DNA from 3 places in the Streptomyces sp. NPDC050287 genome. Region 1 is predicted to be linked to each of the others. Evidence: riboswitches for the same ligand, from Rfam matches in the RefSeq annotation. Region 1 holds a riboswitch; each other region holds the start of a gene.

The links. A riboswitch is a leader RNA that binds a small molecule or an ion and turns the genes downstream of it on or off. The one in region 1 is predicted to bind cyclic di-AMP.
Region 2: it holds a riboswitch for cyclic di-AMP, as region 1 does, so the genes downstream of both, ACIBK3_RS46055 (M23 family metallopeptidase) here and ACIBK3_RS32000 (peptidoglycan DD-metalloendopeptidase family protein) in region 1, are expected to answer to the same signal.
Region 3: it holds a riboswitch for cyclic di-AMP, as region 1 does, so the genes downstream of both, ACIBK3_RS40280 (M23 family metallopeptidase) here and ACIBK3_RS32000 (peptidoglycan DD-metalloendopeptidase family protein) in region 1, are expected to answer to the same signal.

What each region holds. Positions count from the first base shown of each region.
Region 1 is NZ_JBITIY010000010.1:166,395-172,293, reverse strand. It holds gene ACIBK3_RS32010 (SGNH/GDSL hydrolase family protein) at 1-156, opposite strand, end outside; gene ACIBK3_RS32005 (DUF6250 domain-containing protein) at 302-1,018, opposite strand; gene ACIBK3_RS32000 (peptidoglycan DD-metalloendopeptidase family protein) at 1,273-2,232, opposite strand; cyclic di-AMP (ydaO/yuaA leader) riboswitch at 2,237-2,396, opposite strand; gene ACIBK3_RS31995 (alpha-galactosidase) at 2,703-4,778, opposite strand; gene ACIBK3_RS31990 (tyrosine-protein phosphatase) at 4,960-5,757, shown strand; gene ACIBK3_RS31985 (DUF6126 family protein) at 5,821-5,899, opposite strand, start outside.
Region 2 is NZ_JBITIY010000032.1:18,349-24,247, reverse strand. It holds gene ACIBK3_RS46080 (sensor histidine kinase) at 1-1,124, shown strand, start outside; gene ribA (GTP cyclohydrolase II) at 1,161-1,817, opposite strand; gene ACIBK3_RS46070 (MarR family winged helix-turn-helix transcriptional regulator) at 1,955-2,470, opposite strand; gene ACIBK3_RS46065 (dihydrofolate reductase family protein) at 2,538-3,728, shown strand; tRNA gene ACIBK3_RS46060 (tRNA-Met) at 3,807-3,880, shown strand; cyclic di-AMP (ydaO/yuaA leader) riboswitch at 4,201-4,356, shown strand; gene ACIBK3_RS46055 (M23 family metallopeptidase) at 4,368-5,396, shown strand; gene ACIBK3_RS46050 (aldo/keto reductase) at 5,488-5,899, shown strand, end outside.
Region 3 is NZ_JBITIY010000017.1:119,604-125,502, forward strand. It holds gene ACIBK3_RS40270 (M16 family metallopeptidase) at 78-1,478, shown strand; gene ACIBK3_RS40275 (M16 family metallopeptidase) at 1,475-2,863, shown strand; cyclic di-AMP (ydaO/yuaA leader) riboswitch at 3,055-3,221, shown strand; gene ACIBK3_RS40280 (M23 family metallopeptidase) at 3,235-3,999, shown strand; gene ACIBK3_RS40285 (GntR family transcriptional regulator) at 4,188-4,883, shown strand; gene ACIBK3_RS40290 (HPr family phosphocarrier protein) at 5,029-5,310, opposite strand; gene ACIBK3_RS40295 (GNAT family N-acetyltransferase) at 5,497-5,899, shown strand, end outside.

The DNA of each region.
Region 1 (5,899 bases):
CACGGCGAGGTTCGTGTAGGTGAAGTCGCCCTCGGGCCGGCGGTCCGCGAGAAGTACCGCGAACCGGTCGGCCCAGCCGACGAACGCCCCGTCGGGCCCGGGGTCGCCGACGCCCTCGGTGAAGCTGTCCCCCACCGCCACGTACGACCCGATCACTGATGTGTTGTCACTCTTCGAATCGTCTGCCACATCGGCCCATGATTCCCCTTCGGATGTGAGCTACGCGACCGTAGGAAAGGGTTGACGGGCGGTGAGATAAGCCACTGACCAAGGGTTGGTCAAACCAGGAATAGCCTTCTTGTCAACGCTGTTGGAGCTTCGACTGCCACACCCGGAACCCGGAGATCCGGAAGTGGCTCCAGGTGGTCCGGAAGGCGAAGTGCCCACTCGTGTACGGCTCCGGGTCCCGGTAGTCGAACACCAGCCGTCCGTTGTTCCACCATCGCACCGTCGGACCGTCGGAGACGATCCGCACCCGGTTCGGCCGGTTGGCCACGAGCAGCGGCTCCGAGTAGTCGTAGACGAGCGGCCGGACGCCGGGCTCGCCGACATAACGGCGCAGCCGGGTCGTGGTGTTGGTGTTGGCGCCGTAGCCGGCGTAGTACGTCTTCAGGAAGTCGTATTCCGCGAGCGCACCGCCCCGCGCGGTGGCGAACAGGTCGTCAGGGGAGCGGACGTCGAGGGCGTTCCAGAAGTTGTTGAGGTCGGACACGCGGTCGTTGACCCCGCCCTCGGACACCGGCGTGGCGGTGTACTCCAGGATGTACGGTCCTTCGAGCCGCTTCCTGAACCAGACCGTCGCCCCGGCGGGCACGTCGATCTCCAGGATTCCCTTCGAGGCGGCGACGGTGCCGCCCTGCTCGAGTTCCACGGCCCACTGTCCGAGGCCGTGGCGGAAGTCGTCGTGGGCGATCAGGCGGCGGTGGCGGGGCGAGGCGCTCGCGGTGGCCGTGGGGGCGAGGGCCGTGAGGGCGGCACCGGCCGCCAGGGCTCCGAACGCTCTGCGCGTGGTCGTCACGGGAAGCGGCTCCTTCGGGAGGGGTGATGGAGGGTTGGGGGCGACAGCGGGAGAAAGCGCTTACCCCGCAACGGAGTTCACTGTGACCTGACCGACCCCGCGCTGTCGACACCTCGGTCGCCCCTGCCACATGACCGCAATGTGATGATCAGGACGAGACAGGAAGTCCGCCGAGCCCCGGACATACCGAAGGCCGGACCCGGGGATCGGGGTCCGGCCTTCGGCAGCGTGTCAGGCAGATGGTCTACGGGGCGTCAGCCGACCGAGACGCCCTTCGTGCGGAGGTAGGCGACCGGGTCGACGTCGGAGCCGTAGTCCGGGGTGGTGCGGATCTCGAAGTGCAGATGCGGTCCGGTCACGTTGCCGGTCGCGCCGGAGAGGCCGATCTGCTGGCCCTCGGACACACTCTGCCCGCTCGAGACGGAGAGCGATGACAGGTGCGCGTACTGCGCGTAGTAGCCGTCTGCCAGCCTGATGACGACCTGGTTGCCGTACGCGCCGCCCCAGCCCGCGGAGACGACCGTGCCCGCGCCGACGGCCTTGAGCGAGGTGCCGGTCGGGACGACGAAGTCGACCCCGGTGTGGTAGCCGCTCGACCACATGCTGCCCGCCATGTGGTACGGCGTGCCGATGGCGGCGCCGGAGACCGGGAGGGTGAAGCCACCCGCGGTGGTGGTGGTCTCCGCGCTCTGAGTGGCCTCCGTCGGCTTCTGAGACGAGGACGACTTCGACGAGGAGGACGACTTCGGCGAGGAGGCGGACGCACCCGAATCCTCGGAGGGCGACTCGGACTTCGTGGTGCTCGCCGCGGCCTTCTTGCCGATCGTGAGCTTGAGGCCGGGATGGATCAGCGACGGGTCGTCGCCGACGGCCTGGCGGTTGTCGTCGTAGAGCCGGTGCCAGCCACCGCTCACATTCTGCTCGTCTGCGATCTTGGCGAGGTAGTCGCCGGTCCGCACGGAATAGGTCCTCACATCCGAACCCCGCACGGAAGCCGCCTTTTCGGCCACCGCCTTTTCGGTCACCGACTTCTTCGCGGCGACCGGAAGAGACGACTGAGCGGAATTGCCCGAAAGGGAATGGGCACTCGCCGCATGGGCACCGGTGGCCCCCAGAAGCGGAAGGGCGAGTGCGGCGCCGCCGGTTCCGGCGACGGCTATGGAACGGGTGAAGCGCTGGGTCTTCGGACGGCGGTGCTTACCCTTCGCGGGCATGGCGAATTCCTCTCCGGCGCCTGCGAGGTGAGCTGTCGGGTGCGGACTGGAGATGCCCGGCCGCTCCGAAGAAACGGCTTTACCCCTAGCCTGTTCCGGAGACCGGAACAGGCGGTTGTGCCTGTGGGTCCCCCGCTCCTGCCGTGTACGGGTGAGTGTGTGCGGGATCCGGGCGGCGGCAGGATTGGGCGTCCGTCCGGATGGAATCGTGAAGGTAAGCGACCAAGACGCGCAGGGACAAGTGAGAGGTTGCGTCCCATTGCGTTCCTGTTGATTCCCCAAGGGAATGACCGGTCACCCTCCGTCGATCAGGAGGAAGCCCCTCACCCGAATCCCCTTGAAACACGCGAGAATTACGTGGACATGACGGGCGACGCACGGTCACGAATATGACGCTCCTCACGCGCCGCCCCACAGAACGCCTGATTCCACATGGAGTTGGAATGAAGGCGCCAATTAGGGCACAACTCTCAGATGCGGCGCAGCCGGAGAACTGTCGCGTCCAGATCTCCCCGCAAACCGGTACGCAGTCCGTGGTGCAGCAGCACCGCCCCTCGGTGCACTTCGCCCGTTTCACGGCATTCGTACGACGCTGTCGGGTCGAGCCCGCGCAGCCGCAGTGCCGGTACCGGCTCACCGTAGTGCTGGGCCTGGAGCCAGGCGAGAACGACCGCCTCGTCGCCGAGGACGTACTGCACCGCGCTCAGCCCGCCCTCCGGGGGCCGCAGCCGGTAGAGGTCGCCGCGCTGCACGAGGGGCCGGATCTCCTTGTAGAGAGCGACCCACTCGCCGGCCTCGGCGAGTTCCTCGTCGGTCCACTCGGCGAGGTCTCCGCCGACCCCCAGCACTCCGGCCATAGCGCTGACGAACCGGAACCGCAGGGAGCTGACCCGGCCGTTGAGCTGCGTGTTGGGGCTGTCGGTGACCCAGGCGGCCATCACGCGCGCGGGGTGGATCTGACTGAAGCCGTGCTGGATGGCGAGCCGGTCGAGCGGGTCGGTGTTGTCGGAGGTCCACACCTGGTCCGTACGGCTCATCACACCGAGGTCGATCCGCCCGCCGCCGCCCGAGCAGGACTCGAAGGCGACGTTCGGGTGGGCCTGACGCAACCGGTCGAGCAGGCGGTACAGCGCGGTCACGTGGTCGACCCACAGACGCTGCGGGTAGGGGTCGCCGGGCCAGCCGGCGTCGGTGAAGCAGCGGTTGAAGTCCCATTTCACATAGTCGATCGGGGCACTGGAGAGCAGGGTGTGGAGCTGTTGCCAGAGGTACTCCTGGACGTCCTCGCGGGCGAGGTTCAGTACGAGCTGATTGCGCAACTCCGTCCGCTTTCGTCCCGGTTGGTACTGCACCCAGTCCGGGTGGGCGCGGTAGAGGTCGCTGTCCGGGTTGACCATCTCCGGCTCGACCCAGATGCCGAACTGCATGCCGAGGTCGTGCACGGAGTCGGCGAGGGGCTTGAGGCCCTGCGGGAAGCGGTCGGGGTTGGGCGTCCAGTCGCCGAGGCCTGCCCGGTCGCTGGTGCGCTTGCCGAACCAGCCGTCGTCGACGACGAACAGCTCGACGCCGATCGCCGCGGCCCGGCGGGCCAGCACCCCCTGCTGCTCCTCGGAGATGTCGAACTCCGTGGCCTCCCAGGAGTTGAACAGCACGGGCCGGTCCCGGTCCGCGTCCGGGATGACGTACGCCCGCTGGTAGGCGTGCCAGGCACGGCTCGCCCCGCCGAAGCCCCCCTCGCTCCACAGGCCGGCGAAGACGGGCGTGGTGAAGGACTCCCCCGCCTCCAGACGGAGCAGGCCGGAGTCGTCGTAGCCCGCGCCGCCGGTGATCTGCACGCGCGTGTCGGGCAGCTCGGCCACGGCGATGCGCCAGGACCCGGACCAGCCGAGGGCGCAGCCGTACACCTCGCCGCGCTCCTCGGTCGCGTCGGTGTCGAGCGCGACCCACGGCAGGTGCTGGTGCCCGGTGTGGCCGCGGCGGCTGCCGATGACCTTCTCACCGTAGGTGAGGGGGGCGCGCACCAGCCGGGACTCCGCCGCCCAGCGGCCGTGCAGCTGGGACAGCCGCCAGCCGCCGTCACGGTCGGGCAGGGTCCAGGTGGCCGAGTCGGCGCGCAGGAGCTCCACCGCGGGCCCCTGGTTGTCCAGGCTCACCCAGCGCTCCACGACGTCGTGCCGCATCCGGTAGTGCAGCGTGATCGCGAGCCCTCCGTCCCGGAACCGCAGCCGCAGTTCGTCGTCCTCGGCCCGCTCGTACGCCTCGAAGGTCCACTCGGTGCCGCGTCGCTCGTCCGTGCGCACGGACAGGGCCGGGCGGACGAAGCGGGGGCCGCCCTCGACGGGGTACTCCTCGCGTCCGTCGAGCGGGGACTCGAAGGGCCAGTAGTCCGGCAGCGGGCGTACGGCGAGGGCCTCGGCGTCGGCGAGCCCGATCCGTGGGCCCCAGTGCAGGTGCAGCAGCTCGTCACCCTCGGTGAGGTGGAGGGCGTAGCTGCTGGCCGGCCCGGACAGAATCCACGTACGGCCGTTGTCGGCGATTTCCAGCATGCAGTCCCTCACAGATACCAACAGACACGAACAGGTGTAATCAAGCCTCAACATCATCAGGGTCGGCGCACCCTCGGTGCAACGCCTGTGGACAACTCATTGCCTCAGGAACCCATGTCGTATCGTCGAGTGCGTGCCTGTCGCCGAGCCGCGTCGACGGGATCCGAACGAGGAGGAGCCCGTGACGCAGCAGGTCCCGTCCACCGAACCCGACCTGACCGGAGTGCGCAACTTCCGCGACGTGGGCGGGCTGCCGACGGTGGACGGACGCCGGGTGAGATACGGGGTGCTGTTCCGCAGCGGCCACCTCGCACACGCGACCGAGGAGGACGCCGCCTTCTTCTCCTCCCTGGGCCTGCACACGATCTTCGACTTCCGCAACGCGGCGGACCAGAGGCTGGAAGGGCCCGACGTCGAGCTGCCGGGCGTGCGCAACGTGAACCTGCCGCTGACCGACCCGGCGGACGGCGCCGAGTTCTGGACGATGGTCCGGGACGGCGAGATCGACCAACTGCGCGAGATCCTCGGCGAAGGCAAGGCCGCCAACCGGATGATCGCCTCGTACCGCACGATCATCAAGGAGCGCACCGCCGAGCATTCCCGGGTGCTGCACGCGCTCGCCGAGGACAGCCTTCCCGTGCTGATGCACTGCGCGGCCGGCAAGGACCGCGCGGGGCTGTCCGTCGCGGTGACGCTGCTCGTCCTGGGCGTGGAGCGGGAGGCGATCGTCGCCGACTACCTGGAGTCGAACGCCAAGCACCGCCGCTACAAGGTGCGCCGCAGCGGCACCTCGGCGTCGGCCTACTCCCCCGAGGTGATGGAGTTGCTCAGCCCGCTCTTCGAGGCCCGGGTCGAGTATCTGACGGCCGCGTTCGAGACGATCGACGAGACGTGGGGCGGCGTCGACGCGTACTTGGAGATGGGGCTGGGAATCACCCCGGAGATCCGGGACCGGCTGCGGGAACGGCTGCTCGACTGAGACGTACGGCCGCTGGTGCCTGGCACCCGCTACTGCCTGGCACCCGCCGCTGCCTGGCACCCACTACTGCTTGGCACCCACTTCGAACAGGAAGTAGATGAAGGCCGCGAACACGTGGCCGACCGCGATGTAGATGATCAAC
Region 2 (5,899 bases), on a different contig from region 1:
TCGCGATGTTGCTCTTCATCACCGTGCTGCTGATCACCCTCATCGGCGCGGTCGTGGTCGTCGGTGTCTGGATGGTGCCCGAGACGGTGCTGCTGATCCGGCGGATCGCCGGCGCCAAGCGGCAGTTGACGGCCTCGTGGACCGGCCGGGCGGTTCCGGAGGCGTACCAGAGTCTCGACGGGACCTTGCGGGAACGGCTGCGGATCGCCGTACGGGATCCCGGCACCCGCACCGATCTGCGCTGGATGTTCGCCTACTACTTCTACGGCGCTCTCCTCGCCCTCGCGCTGCCGCTGTGGCCCCTCGGGCTCGTCGTCGACGGGGTGGGGTGCGGGCTGCTGCGGCGGCGGGCGGTCGTCCTGCCGTTGATCGTGGGGCTCGCGGACACGGAGGCCCGTTGGTCGACGGCACTGCTCATGCCTTCCCCGCAGGCCCGGCTGGCCGCGCGGGTCGAGGAGCTGAAGGAGACCCGGGCCGACGCGATCGCCGCGCACGGCGCCGAGCTGCGCCGTATCGAGCGGGATCTGCACGACGGCGCGCAGGCCCGGCTGGTCGCGCTGTCGATGCGGATCGGGCTCGCCAAACGCGCCTACGACCATGATCCCGAGGCCGCCCGCAAACTGCTGGACGACGCCCAGGACCAGGCCGAGGAGGCGCTGACCGAGCTGCGGCAGGTGGTGCGCGGCATCCACCCGCCGATCCTCACCGACCGCGGACTGGCCGGCGCCGTCCGCGCGCTGGCCGCCGGGTGGGGGTCCCCCCGCTCGAGCGAAGCCGAGAGTGGGGGAGGGCTCGCCGTGACCGTGGACGACAGCGGACTGGACGAGGGCGTCCGGGCGCCCGCGGCCGTGGAGGCCGCCGCCTACTTCGTGGTCGCCGAGGCACTGACCAACGCCGCCAAGTACAGCGGGTCACCGCGGGCCGCGGTGCGTCTCGCCCGGACCCGGCGCGGACTGTCGGTGCGGGTGCGCGACGAGGGCCGGGGCGGCGCGGACGAGAGCGGGGACGGGTCGGGGATCCTCGGCATGCGGCGGCGGGTCGCCGCGCTCGACGGGACGGTCGAGGTGACCAGCCCGGTCGGCGGCGGCACCGTGATCCAGGTCGAGTTGCCGTGCGTGTGGTGATCGCCGGGGACGGTGGGGAGGGGGTGGCGTACCCGGTCAGACCGCGTGGGTCGCCGGGAGTGGTGTCAGCTCGCCCAGGGGGAGCGTGTGCTGGGTCTGGAGGACCTTCGCGCGCAGGTAACGGACGTTGTGCGCGGTGGTGAAGACACCCGTGGGCACCCGGTTCTCGACGTCGATGCCGAGGTCGCGCAACTGGTCCGCCTTGTCCGGGTTGTTGGAGAGCAGGTCCAGGGACGTGATGCCGAGGGCCTGCAGCATCTGGGCCGCCGCCGTGTAGTCACGGGCGTCCTCGGGCAGGCCCAGCGCGGTGTTGGCGGCGTAGGTGTCGAGGCCCTGGTCCTGGAGGGCGTACGCGTCGAGCTTGTTGTAGAGGCCGATGCCCCGGCCCTCCTGGCGGAGGTAGAGCAGCACGCCGCCGCGGTCCGCGATGCGCTCGACCGCCTCCCGCAGCTGCCGGCCGCAGTCACAGCGGGCCGAGCCGAAGACGTCACCGGTCAGGCACTCGGAGTGCAGGCGCACGAGCGGGGTGGTGCCGGGGGCGGTGGCCGGGTCGCCGAGGACGACGGCCACGTGTTCCTGGCCGTCGGTGAGTCCGTGAAAGGTGACCAGTTCGGCGTCGACGCCATAGCCGTCGTGGAAGCGCAGCGGTACCCGGACGCGGGAGCGCGGGGTGGCGGCGGGGAAGTCGGGCATGCGGGTTCTCCCGGGTAGGGGTCCGGTGGGCACATCTGCTTAAGATTTGAAGCAGATCTACGACTCCGGACCCTACCTCATGCTTTAAATTTGAAGCAACGGGATTGTGGTGAGTGTCATGAAGGTGTGCGCCGGTGTCACGGACAAGGCGGGGACGAGCGGCGGCGCCACGGCACGTCGTCCGGGGCCGGGCGGGTGTCGCCGCTCTCCAGGGCTTGTGCGACGCTCGCGCAGATCTCCTCCAGCTGGTCCACCTGTTCCTCGGTGAGCTGGTCGAACAAGGACGCCCGTACGGTCGCCACATGGCCGGGCGCCGTGCGCTCCAGCGTCGCCATCCCCTCCTCGGTCAGCTCGGCGACGCTGCCGCGCTTGTCCCACCGGCAGTTCTCCCGGCGCAGCAGGCCGTCCTTCTCCAGCCGGGTCACCGCGTACGTCAGCCGACTTCGGGTGATCTTCGTGCGCTCGGCGAGGTCGGTCATGCGCAGGCGGTGTTCCGGTGCGTCGGAGAGATTGGCGAGGATGGAGTAGTAGAGGTGGGGCATGCCGGCGTCCTGCTGGAGCTGCCGGTCGATCGCGTCCTCCAGGAGGTGCGTCGCGGCGATGTACGCGCGCCAGGCGCGCTGCTCCTTGGAGGTGAGCCAGCGAGTCGTCATACCCCTAGTGTAGGTTTGTTTCAAATTTGAACCAAGCCCGGCCCGTCCTCGAGAGTGAGCGCGTTCGATGCCGTATCCCTACGTCCTGCTGTCCGCCGCCGTCTCCCTCGACGGCTACCTCGACGACACCGGCCCCGAACGCCTGCTGCTCTCCTCCCCGGCCGACTTCGACCGCGTCGACGAGGTACGGGCATCCGTCGACGCGATCCTCGTCGGCGCCGGGACGATCCGTGCCGACAATCCGCGCCTGCTGGTCAATTCGCCGCAGCGCCGCGCCGACCGTGTCGCCGCCGGGCGGCCCGCGTACCCCCTCAAGGTCGCGGTCAGCGGGTCGGGCGACCTGGATCCGGAAGCGAAGTTCTGGCACACCGGTGGTGAGAAGGTCGTATATACGACCGACAAGGGCGCGGAACGGGCGCGTGCGGTCGGCCTCGGCCTCGGCGGCGACGGCAGCGACGGCGGCGACCCTGACCTCGGCCGCGGTCGTGGCCTCGACGTCGATGTCGTTCCGGTGGGTGCCGGCCTCGACTGGCGGCGGGTTCTGGAACACCTGCACGACGTACGAGGCGTGGAGCGTCTCATGGTCGAGGGCGGCGGTACCGTCCACACGCAGCTCCTCCAGCAGGGCCTCGCCGACGAACTCCAGCTCGTCCTCGCGCCGCTTTTCGTCGGCGATCCGGACGCGCCCCGGCTCTTCGGCCCGGGCGCCTACCAAGGTGGCCGGCTGCGCCTGGCGGAAACCCGGCGGATCGAGGATGTCGTCCTCATGCGGTACGAGCCCACGGCCCCCGGCACCGGCTTGCTGCCCTCCGCCGCCGACCGCCACTGGCTGTCCCTCGCCTGCGAACTGGCCGGCCGGTGCCCGCCGTCGAGCACCGCCTTCAGCGTCGGCGCGGTGATCGTCGCCGCGGACGGCACGGAGCTGGCCCGCGGTCACTCGCGCGAGGGTGACGATCCCGTCGTGCACGCGGAGGAGGCGGCACTGGCGAAGATCGGCTCGGGAGATCCCCGGCTGGCGTCCGCGACGGTATACAGCAGCCTGGAGCCGTGCGCGCGGCGGGCGTCCCGGCCGGTGCCGTGCGCGGGGCTGATCCTGGAGGCGGGGGTACGGCGGGTGGTGACGGCCTGGCGGGAGCCGGACACGTTCGTGGCGGGGGCGGACGGGAGCGGGCTGCTGGAGGGGGCGGGGGTGGACGTGGTGGTGCTCGACGAGTACGAGACGTCGGCGAAGGCACCGAACCGGCACTTGGTGGGCTGACGGTGGTCCCCGTTCGGGGCGGCGGGACGACCGATGCGACATCTGTGCTGCGTATGGCGTACAGTGAAGACACAACGACGCGGGGTGGAGCAGCTCGGTAGCTCGCTGGGCTCATAACCCAGAGGTCGCAGGTTCAAATCCTGTCCCCGCTACTGAAGGCCGAGGGCCGGAATCCGAAAGGGTTCCGGCCCTCGGTGTGTTCGGGGGCCGCCGGGTTCGCGGCTGTCGGCGAGGTTCGATGGTTGTCACCTCGTGTGAGCAGGCATGCGCCCTGCGCATAACAACTGACACACCGTCAACTCCTGTGCGGTCTCTGGTGCCTGGTCAACTCGCCCGTTTTTCGCCGGTGGTGGGGCGTTGGTCCTGCCGGAAATCGTTAATGATCAAGCGGAACGGCTTGGAATACAGGCCTCGCGTCTATTAACGTTCGATAACGCAGCGCGGTCGTCCCAGCCGTCACAAGAGTCGGCTCCGTGCGCACGCGCCGAATCCCGCAAGGGAACCGGGGAACCACCACTTGGGGTGAATCGCTCGTAGACCGTCGTGTCCGCACGGCTGTTTACGCGCGTAGGAGACCTTCCTGCTCCGAACCCGTCAGCTAACCCGGTAGGCGAGAAGGAAGGAAAGGAGCACGCCCACGTGGCGTCCAACCGGCCTGCCCCAGAAGCCCCGTTCGTGCCGAGCCAGCGTGACAGCGAGACCTTCGGCTACGGCGAGTACCGCACCGACGAGGGCCCCTGGACGGAGTGGAACCCCACCGAGGAGTCCCTCCGACCCGTACGCGGCCGGCACCGTGTCGCAAAGCAGCGCGGCGGACTCGCCCGCAGCTCCACCGTCCTGGGCGTCGGCGTCATAGCCGCCGTCGGCGCGGGCGGCATGGCCAGCGCCAACACCGGCAAGCCGCCGCTGTCCATCTCCATGCCCGACCTGCCCTCGGTGGGTTCCCTCCTCTCGGACGATGACACCCCCGAGGTCACCGCGACCGCGCTCAGCACTGTCGGTACGACTTCCGCGCAGACCAAGCAGAGCGGCTCGGACGCCGGTGAGGTCCTGCGGTCCCGGATCCTGGCCCAGGCCGAGCAGCAGCAGGACCAGATCGAGAGCAAGGCCGCCGCCGACGCCGCGGCCGCCGCCGAGAAGCAGGCCGCCGCCGCGAAGAAGAAGGCGGAGGAGGAGGCCCAGGCCAAGGCCGCCGCCGCGAAGAAGGAGGCGGAGGAGGAGGCCGAGAGGAAGGCCGAGGCCGCGCGCCTGGCCGAGCTGGCCAGGCAGTACACGCTGCCGACCTCCTCGTACACCATCACCGGCACCTTCGGTCAGGCAGGCTCGCTGTGGTCCTCCGGCTACCACACCGGCCTCGACTTCGCCGCGCCCACGGGCACGCTCATCAAGGCGATCCACAGCGGGACCATCACCGAGGCGGGCTGGGCCGGTGCGTACGGCTACCGCACGATCCTGACCCTCGACGACGGCACCGAGCTGTGGTTCTGCCACCAGTCCTCGATCAGCGTCAGCGTCGGCCAGAAGGTCAGCACGGGTGACGTCATCGGCCGCGTGGGCGCCACCGGCAACGTGACCGGGGCCCACCTCCACCTGGAGGTCCACCCGGACGGCGCGGACACCGGCATCGACCCGATGTCGTGGCTGCGGAGCAAGGGGCTCAACCCCTGACAGCTGACGGCTGCCGGTTTTACGCGGAATTGGTGAGCGCCTCGGACCTTCGGCGGAATGAGGCGCTCCGTCACGGGTGTTGAAGAGAAGCATGACTTCTCTTCGCAAGCTCGGTTCCTCGGACCTCGAGGTCTTCCCGCTCGCCCTCGGAGGCAACGTCTTCGGCTGGACCGCCGACGAGGCGGCGTCCTTCGCCGTCCTCGACGCCTACACGGCCGCCGGCGGCAACTTCGTCGACACCGCCGACGGCTACTCCGCGTGGGCCGAGGGGAACTCCGGCGGTGAGTCCGAGACCGTGATCGGCAAGTGGCTGGGGGCCCGCGGCAACCGCTCCGACGTCGTCATCGCCACCAAGGTCAGTCAGCACCCCGAGTACCAGGGCCTGTCCGCCGCCAACATCAAGGCCGCCGCCGACGCCTCGCTGCGGCGCCTCGGCACTGACTACATCGACCTCTACTACACGCACTTCGACAAGCCCGAGGTGCCGGTCGAGGAGATCATCA
Region 3 (5,899 bases), on a different contig from region 1:
TTGCATACAGTGGCAGGACCGGCAGGAAAACCGCGGTTTCCAGGACCGCGACCCCGATGGAAGGGACGTACATGCCCATGGGTCACACGGCCACAGCCCAGGCAGGCTCCGGGGGCCTGACAGCGAGCGAGCACCGCCTGGCCAACGGCCTGCGCGTGGTGCTCTCCGAGGACCACCTGACCCCGGTCGCGGCGGTGTGCCTCTGGTACGACGTCGGTTCGCGCCACGAGGTCAAGGGGCGTACCGGTCTGGCTCACCTTTTCGAGCACCTCATGTTCCAGGGCTCGGGGCAGGTCAAGGGCAACGGCCACTTCGAGCTGATCCAGGGTGCGGGCGGCTCGCTCAACGGCACCACGAGCTTCGAGCGCACCAACTACTTCGAGACCATGCCGACCCACCAGCTGGAGCTCGCCCTCTGGCTGGAGGCCGACCGCATGGGCTCCCTGCTGGCCGCCCTGGACGACGAGTCGATGGAGAACCAGCGCGACGTCGTCAAGAACGAGCGCCGCCAGCGCTACGACAACGTCCCCTACGGCACGGCGTTCGAGAAGCTGACCGCGCTCGCCTACCCGGAGGGCCACCCCTACCACCACACCCCGATCGGCTCGATGGCCGACCTGGACGCGGCCACCCTGGAGGACGCGCGGGCGTTCTTCCGTACGTACTACGCGCCCAACAACGCCGTCCTGTCGGTGGTCGGCGACATCGACCCGGAGCAGACACTCGCGTGGATCGAGAGGTACTTCGGGTCCATCCCGGCGCACGACGGCAAGCCCGCCCCGCGGGACGGCTCGCTGCCCGACGTCATCGGCGAGCAGCTGCGCGAGGTCGTCGAGGAGGAGGTCCCGGCGCGCGCCCTGATGGCCGCCTACCGGCTGCCCGAGGACGGCACGCGCGCGTGCGACGCGGCCGACCTGGCGCTCACCGTCCTCGGCGGCGGCGAGTCCTCCCGCCTCTACAACCGGCTCGTGCGGCGTGACCGTACGGCCGTCGCGGCGGGCTTCGGCCTGCTGCGGCTGGCCGGGGCGCCCTCATTGGGCTGGCTCGACGTGAAGACCTCCGGGGACGTCGAGGTGCCGGTCATCGAGACCGCCATCGACGAGGAGCTCGCCCGGTTCGCCGAGGAGGGCCCCACCGCCGAGGAAATGGAGCGCGCCCAGGCCCAGTTGGAGCGTGAGTGGCTGGACCGGCTCGGCACGGTCGCGGGCCGCGCCGACGAACTGTGCCGGTACGCCGTCCTGTTCGGCGACCCGCAGCTCGCCCTCACGGCCGTCAAGCGCGTCCTGGAGGTGACCGCCGAGGAGGTCCAGGAGGTCGCCAAGGCCCGCCTGCGCCCCGACAACCGCGCGGTGCTCGTCTACGAGCCCACCACCCCGGCCGAGATCGCCCAGAGCGCGGAGGACGCCGAGGGAGCCGACGACCCGGCGTCCGCGGCCACCGTGGAAGCCACCGACGAGAACGAGGAGGCGGCCAAGTGACCGAGCTCGCCGCGATGGAATTCCACCCCCAGCCGCAGGCGGGCGAGCCCAAGGTCTGGGCCTTCCCCGCCCCCGAGCGCGGAACGCTCGACAACGGGCTCACCGTCCTGCGCTGCCACCGCCCCGGCCAGCAGGTCGTCGCCGTCGAGGTGCTCCTCGACGCGCCGCTGGAGGCCGAGCCGGCCGGCCTGGACGGCGTCGCCACGATCATGGCGCGGGCCTTCTCCGAGGGCACTGACAAGTACTCCGCCGAGGAGTTCGCCGCCGAGCTGGAGCGCTGCGGCGCCACCCTCGACTCGCACGCCGACCACCCCGGGGTGCGCCTCTCCCTCGAAGTCCCGGTCTCCCGTCTGGCCAAGGCCCTGGCGCTGCTCGCCGACGCCCTCAGGGCACCGGCGTTCGCGGACAGCGAGGTCGAGCGGCTCGTCCGCAACCGCCTCGACGAGATCCCGCACGAGCTGGCCAATCCCTCCCGGCGGGCCGCCAAGGAGCTCTCCAAGGAGCTGTTCCCGGCGACCTCACGCATGTCGCGTCCGCGCCAGGGCACCGAGGAGACGGTCGAGAGCATCGACTCCGCGGCCGTACGTGCCTTCTACGAGAAGCATGTCCGTCCGGCCACGGCCACCGCCGTGGTCGTGGGCGACCTCACCGGTGTCGAGCTGGACGTGCTGCTCGGCGACACCCTCGGCGCCTGGACCGGTTCCTCGTCCCAGCCCCGCCCGGTGCCTCCGGTGACCGCCGACGACACCGGCCGGGTCGTCATCGTGGACCGTCCCGGCGCCGTCCAGACGCAGCTGCTGATCGGCCGCATCGGTCCCGACCGGCACGCGCGCGTGTGGCCCGCGCAGGTCCTCGGCACGTACTGCCTGGGCGGCACCCTCACCTCCCGTCTGGACCGCGTCCTGCGCGAGGAGAAGGGCTACACCTACGGCGTACGGGCGTTCGGGCAGGTCCTGCGTTCGGCCCCCGACGGCTCGGGCGCCGCGATGCTCGCCATCAGCGGCTCCGTCGACACCCCGAACACCGGTCCCGCCCTGGATGACCTGTGGACGGTGCTGCGCACGCTCGCCGCGGAGGGCCTGACCGACGCCGAGCGCGATGTCGCCGTCCAGAACCTCGTGGGGGTGGCGCCGCTGAAGTACGAGACCGCGGCGGCCGTCGCGGGCACGCTGGCGGACCAGGTCGAGCAGCACCTGCCCGACGACTTCCAGGCGACGCTGTACCGGCAGCTCGCGTCGACGGGCACCGTGGAGGCAACCGCGGCGGTCGTCAGCGCCTTCCCGGTGGACCGTCTGGTGACCGTCCTCGTCGGTGACGCGGCGCAGATCAAGGAGCCCGTCGAGGCCCTGGGCATCGGCCAAGTCACGGTCGTGTCGGCCGAGTAGCGGCACGCGCGCGCGGGAGCCCTGGTGACCGGTGAGTCACCAGGGCTCCCTGATGTCCGAATTGAGGGAGAGGTTGCCTGTCTGCCCTGTGGTGTGCGCTACAAAAGCTGTGATCGGTTTGGGGATTGAAACGTGCCACGTTTAGCGTCATCCGGGCTGTCCGTCAGGCACCGCGCCGCACCAGCGGCACCGGACAGTCATCGCCGAGTCCCCACATGGCGCGAGCCAGGGGAGCCGGGGACCCACACCAGAAGTCCCTGGGGTGAATCGGACGCCCGCGCGCACCGCGAGGGGGTCCGTAGGAGACCTTCCTGCTCCGAACCCGTCAGCTAACCCGGTAGGCGAGAAGGAAGGAAAGGATCAGCCACCACATGGCGTTCACCTGCGCCACCGGGAAGCACCGTCGTCCCAGCCGGATGAAGCGCGGCACCGCCCGCGCGGCCGGCGTCGCGGCCCTCACCACCACCGGCGTCTTCGGCGCGCTGGCCGCCCCGGCCCTCGCCGCCGAGCCCGCGGCCGAACAGACCGGTCTCACCCCCGTGATCACCATCGGCGACTCGATCGCCGACGAGATCGACGCCCAGGCCGCGGCCCAGAAGCAGGCCGCCGACGAGGCCGAGGCGATGAAGAAGGCCGAGGAGGCCGCGCACAAGAAGGCGGTCGCCGAGGCGAAGAAGGCCCGCGAGGCCGAGGCGCGCGCCGCCCGTGCGGAGGAGCGCAGGCGCCTCAACGCCTACGTCGCCCCGATCTCCGGCTCGTACGTCTCGACCGGCTACCAGTCCAGCAGTTCCCTGTGGTCCTCCGGCAGCCACACCGGCATCGACTTCCACGCCTCGACCGGCACGTCCGTCCACGCGGTCGGCTCCGGCACCGTGGTCGAGGCCGGCTGGGGCGGGGCGTACGGCAACCAGATCGTGATCAGGATGAACGACGGCACGTACACCCAGTACGGCCACCTGTCGTCCATCGCTGTCTCCGTGGGCCAGACGGTCACCCCGGGCCGGCAGATCGGCCTCTCCGGGGCGACCGGCAACGTCACCGGCCCGCACCTGCACTTCGAGGCCCGCACGAGCCCGGAGTACGGCTCGGACATCGACCCGGTCTCCTACCTCCGCTCGCACGGCGTGAACGTCTGACGACGGACGGCGAGACAAGCTGCGGCCCCGGCTCCCCGAGCCGGGGCTTTCGGCGTTTCAGAAGCCCGCCTGTCCAAAAAATATCCATGGATTCCGGCCCGCCATCGGAAATTCCGGCTCATTGCAATAGAGTCACTGAACACACGTCAATCGTCGACGTTTCACGGGGATTAAGGCGGAGGTCGGTCATGCGTATTCCGGCGCACTCGGTATGCACGGCGATCCGGGACGACATCGTCGCGGGTGTCTACGAGCGCGGCAGCCGGCTCACCGAGGAACTGCTCGCGCGCCGCTACGGCGTCTCGCGCGTCCCCGTCCGCGAGGCCCTGCGCACGCTGGAGGCGGAGGGCTTCGTGGTGACCCGGCGACACGCGGGCGCGTGCGTCGCGGAACCCACCGAACAGGAGGGCACCGACCTCCTGGAGATGCGGATGCTGCTGGAGCCGCTCGGCGCCTCCCGGGCCGCCCAGCGGCGCACCGAGGCCCATCTCAAGGTGCTGCGCGGCCTGGTCCGGCTGGGCCAGGAGCGGGCCAGGCGGGGCAACAGCGAGGATCTGCGCTCGCTGGGCAGCTGGTTCCACGAGACACTCGCCCAGGCCTCCGGCAGCCCCGCGATGACGTCGATGCTGACCCAGCTGCGCCACAAGATCGCCTGGATGTACGCGGTGGACGCGCCGGCCAACCCGGTGGAGTCCTGGGCGGAGCACGGCGCGATCGTGGACGCGGTGGCGCGCGGCGACAGCGAACGCGCGCGGGCGGTCACGGCGCTGCACACCGAGCGCTCGACGGGCGTGCACCGGCTGCGGTTTCCTGCGCAGCCGGATCGCCCGGACCGTGTGAGGAACTCGCAACATCCCGTAAACATGCCGAGTCTGCGGCATTAACACGGGCGCCGTATACAAAGAGAAGATAATTCGCGGGGGATTATTTCTGCTGCCCGCCATCGGGAAATGTGCGTCACCGGGAAATGCGAAGGGCTCGCCCGATAATTCGGACGAGCCCTTCTGTCGTGCGTTACGGCAGCTGCGTTCAGACGGTCTCGGGAAGTTCCTCGAGGCCCTCGGAAACGAGCTTCGCGAGACGGTCGAGGGCGGCGTCCGCGCCCTCGGCGTCGGAGGCGAGGACGATCTCCTCGCCGCCCTGGGCGCCGAGGCCCAGAACGGCCAGCATGGAGGCCGCGTTGACGGGGTTGCCGTCGGCCTTGGCGATCGTCACCGGGATACCTGCGGCCGTGGCGGCCCGGACGAAGATGGAAGCGGGGCGGGCGTGGAGACCCTCGGCCCAGCCGACGTTGACGCGGCGCTCAGCCATGTGATGATGCCCTTCGGTGTATCAAGGTTGTCTAGACCAGTTTTCCATAGCATGAAGCATGCCCAGGCATGCCGGAGCGGTCCTTCGTCCCGCCCCTTCGTGACGTCGGACCGCGGCCTCGGTCCGACGTCGTCCTCCACAGACTGCCTCGCGCCGTTGTCGTACGCGAGCCGTACTCTGGGGCCCATGCAGACCTCGTCGGACCGGCACGAGTACCCCGCCCACTGGGAGGCCGACGTGGTGCTGCGCGACGGGGGTACCGCGCGCATCCGGCCCATCACCGTCGATGACGCCGATCGCCTCGTCAGCTTCTACGAGCAGGTGTCGGACGAGTCGAAGTACTACCGCTTCTTCGCGCCCTACCCTCGCCTGTCCGCCAAGGACGTCCACCGCTTCACGCACCACGACTTCGTGGACCGGGTGGGACTCGCGGCCACCATCGGCGGCGAGTTCATCGCCACCGTACGCTACGACCGCATCGGCCCCGACGGAGTGCCCGCCTCCGCGCCGGCCGACGAGGCCGAGGTCGCCTTCCTCGTCCAGGACGCCCACCAGGGGCGCGGGGTCGCCTCCGCCCTGCTCGAACACA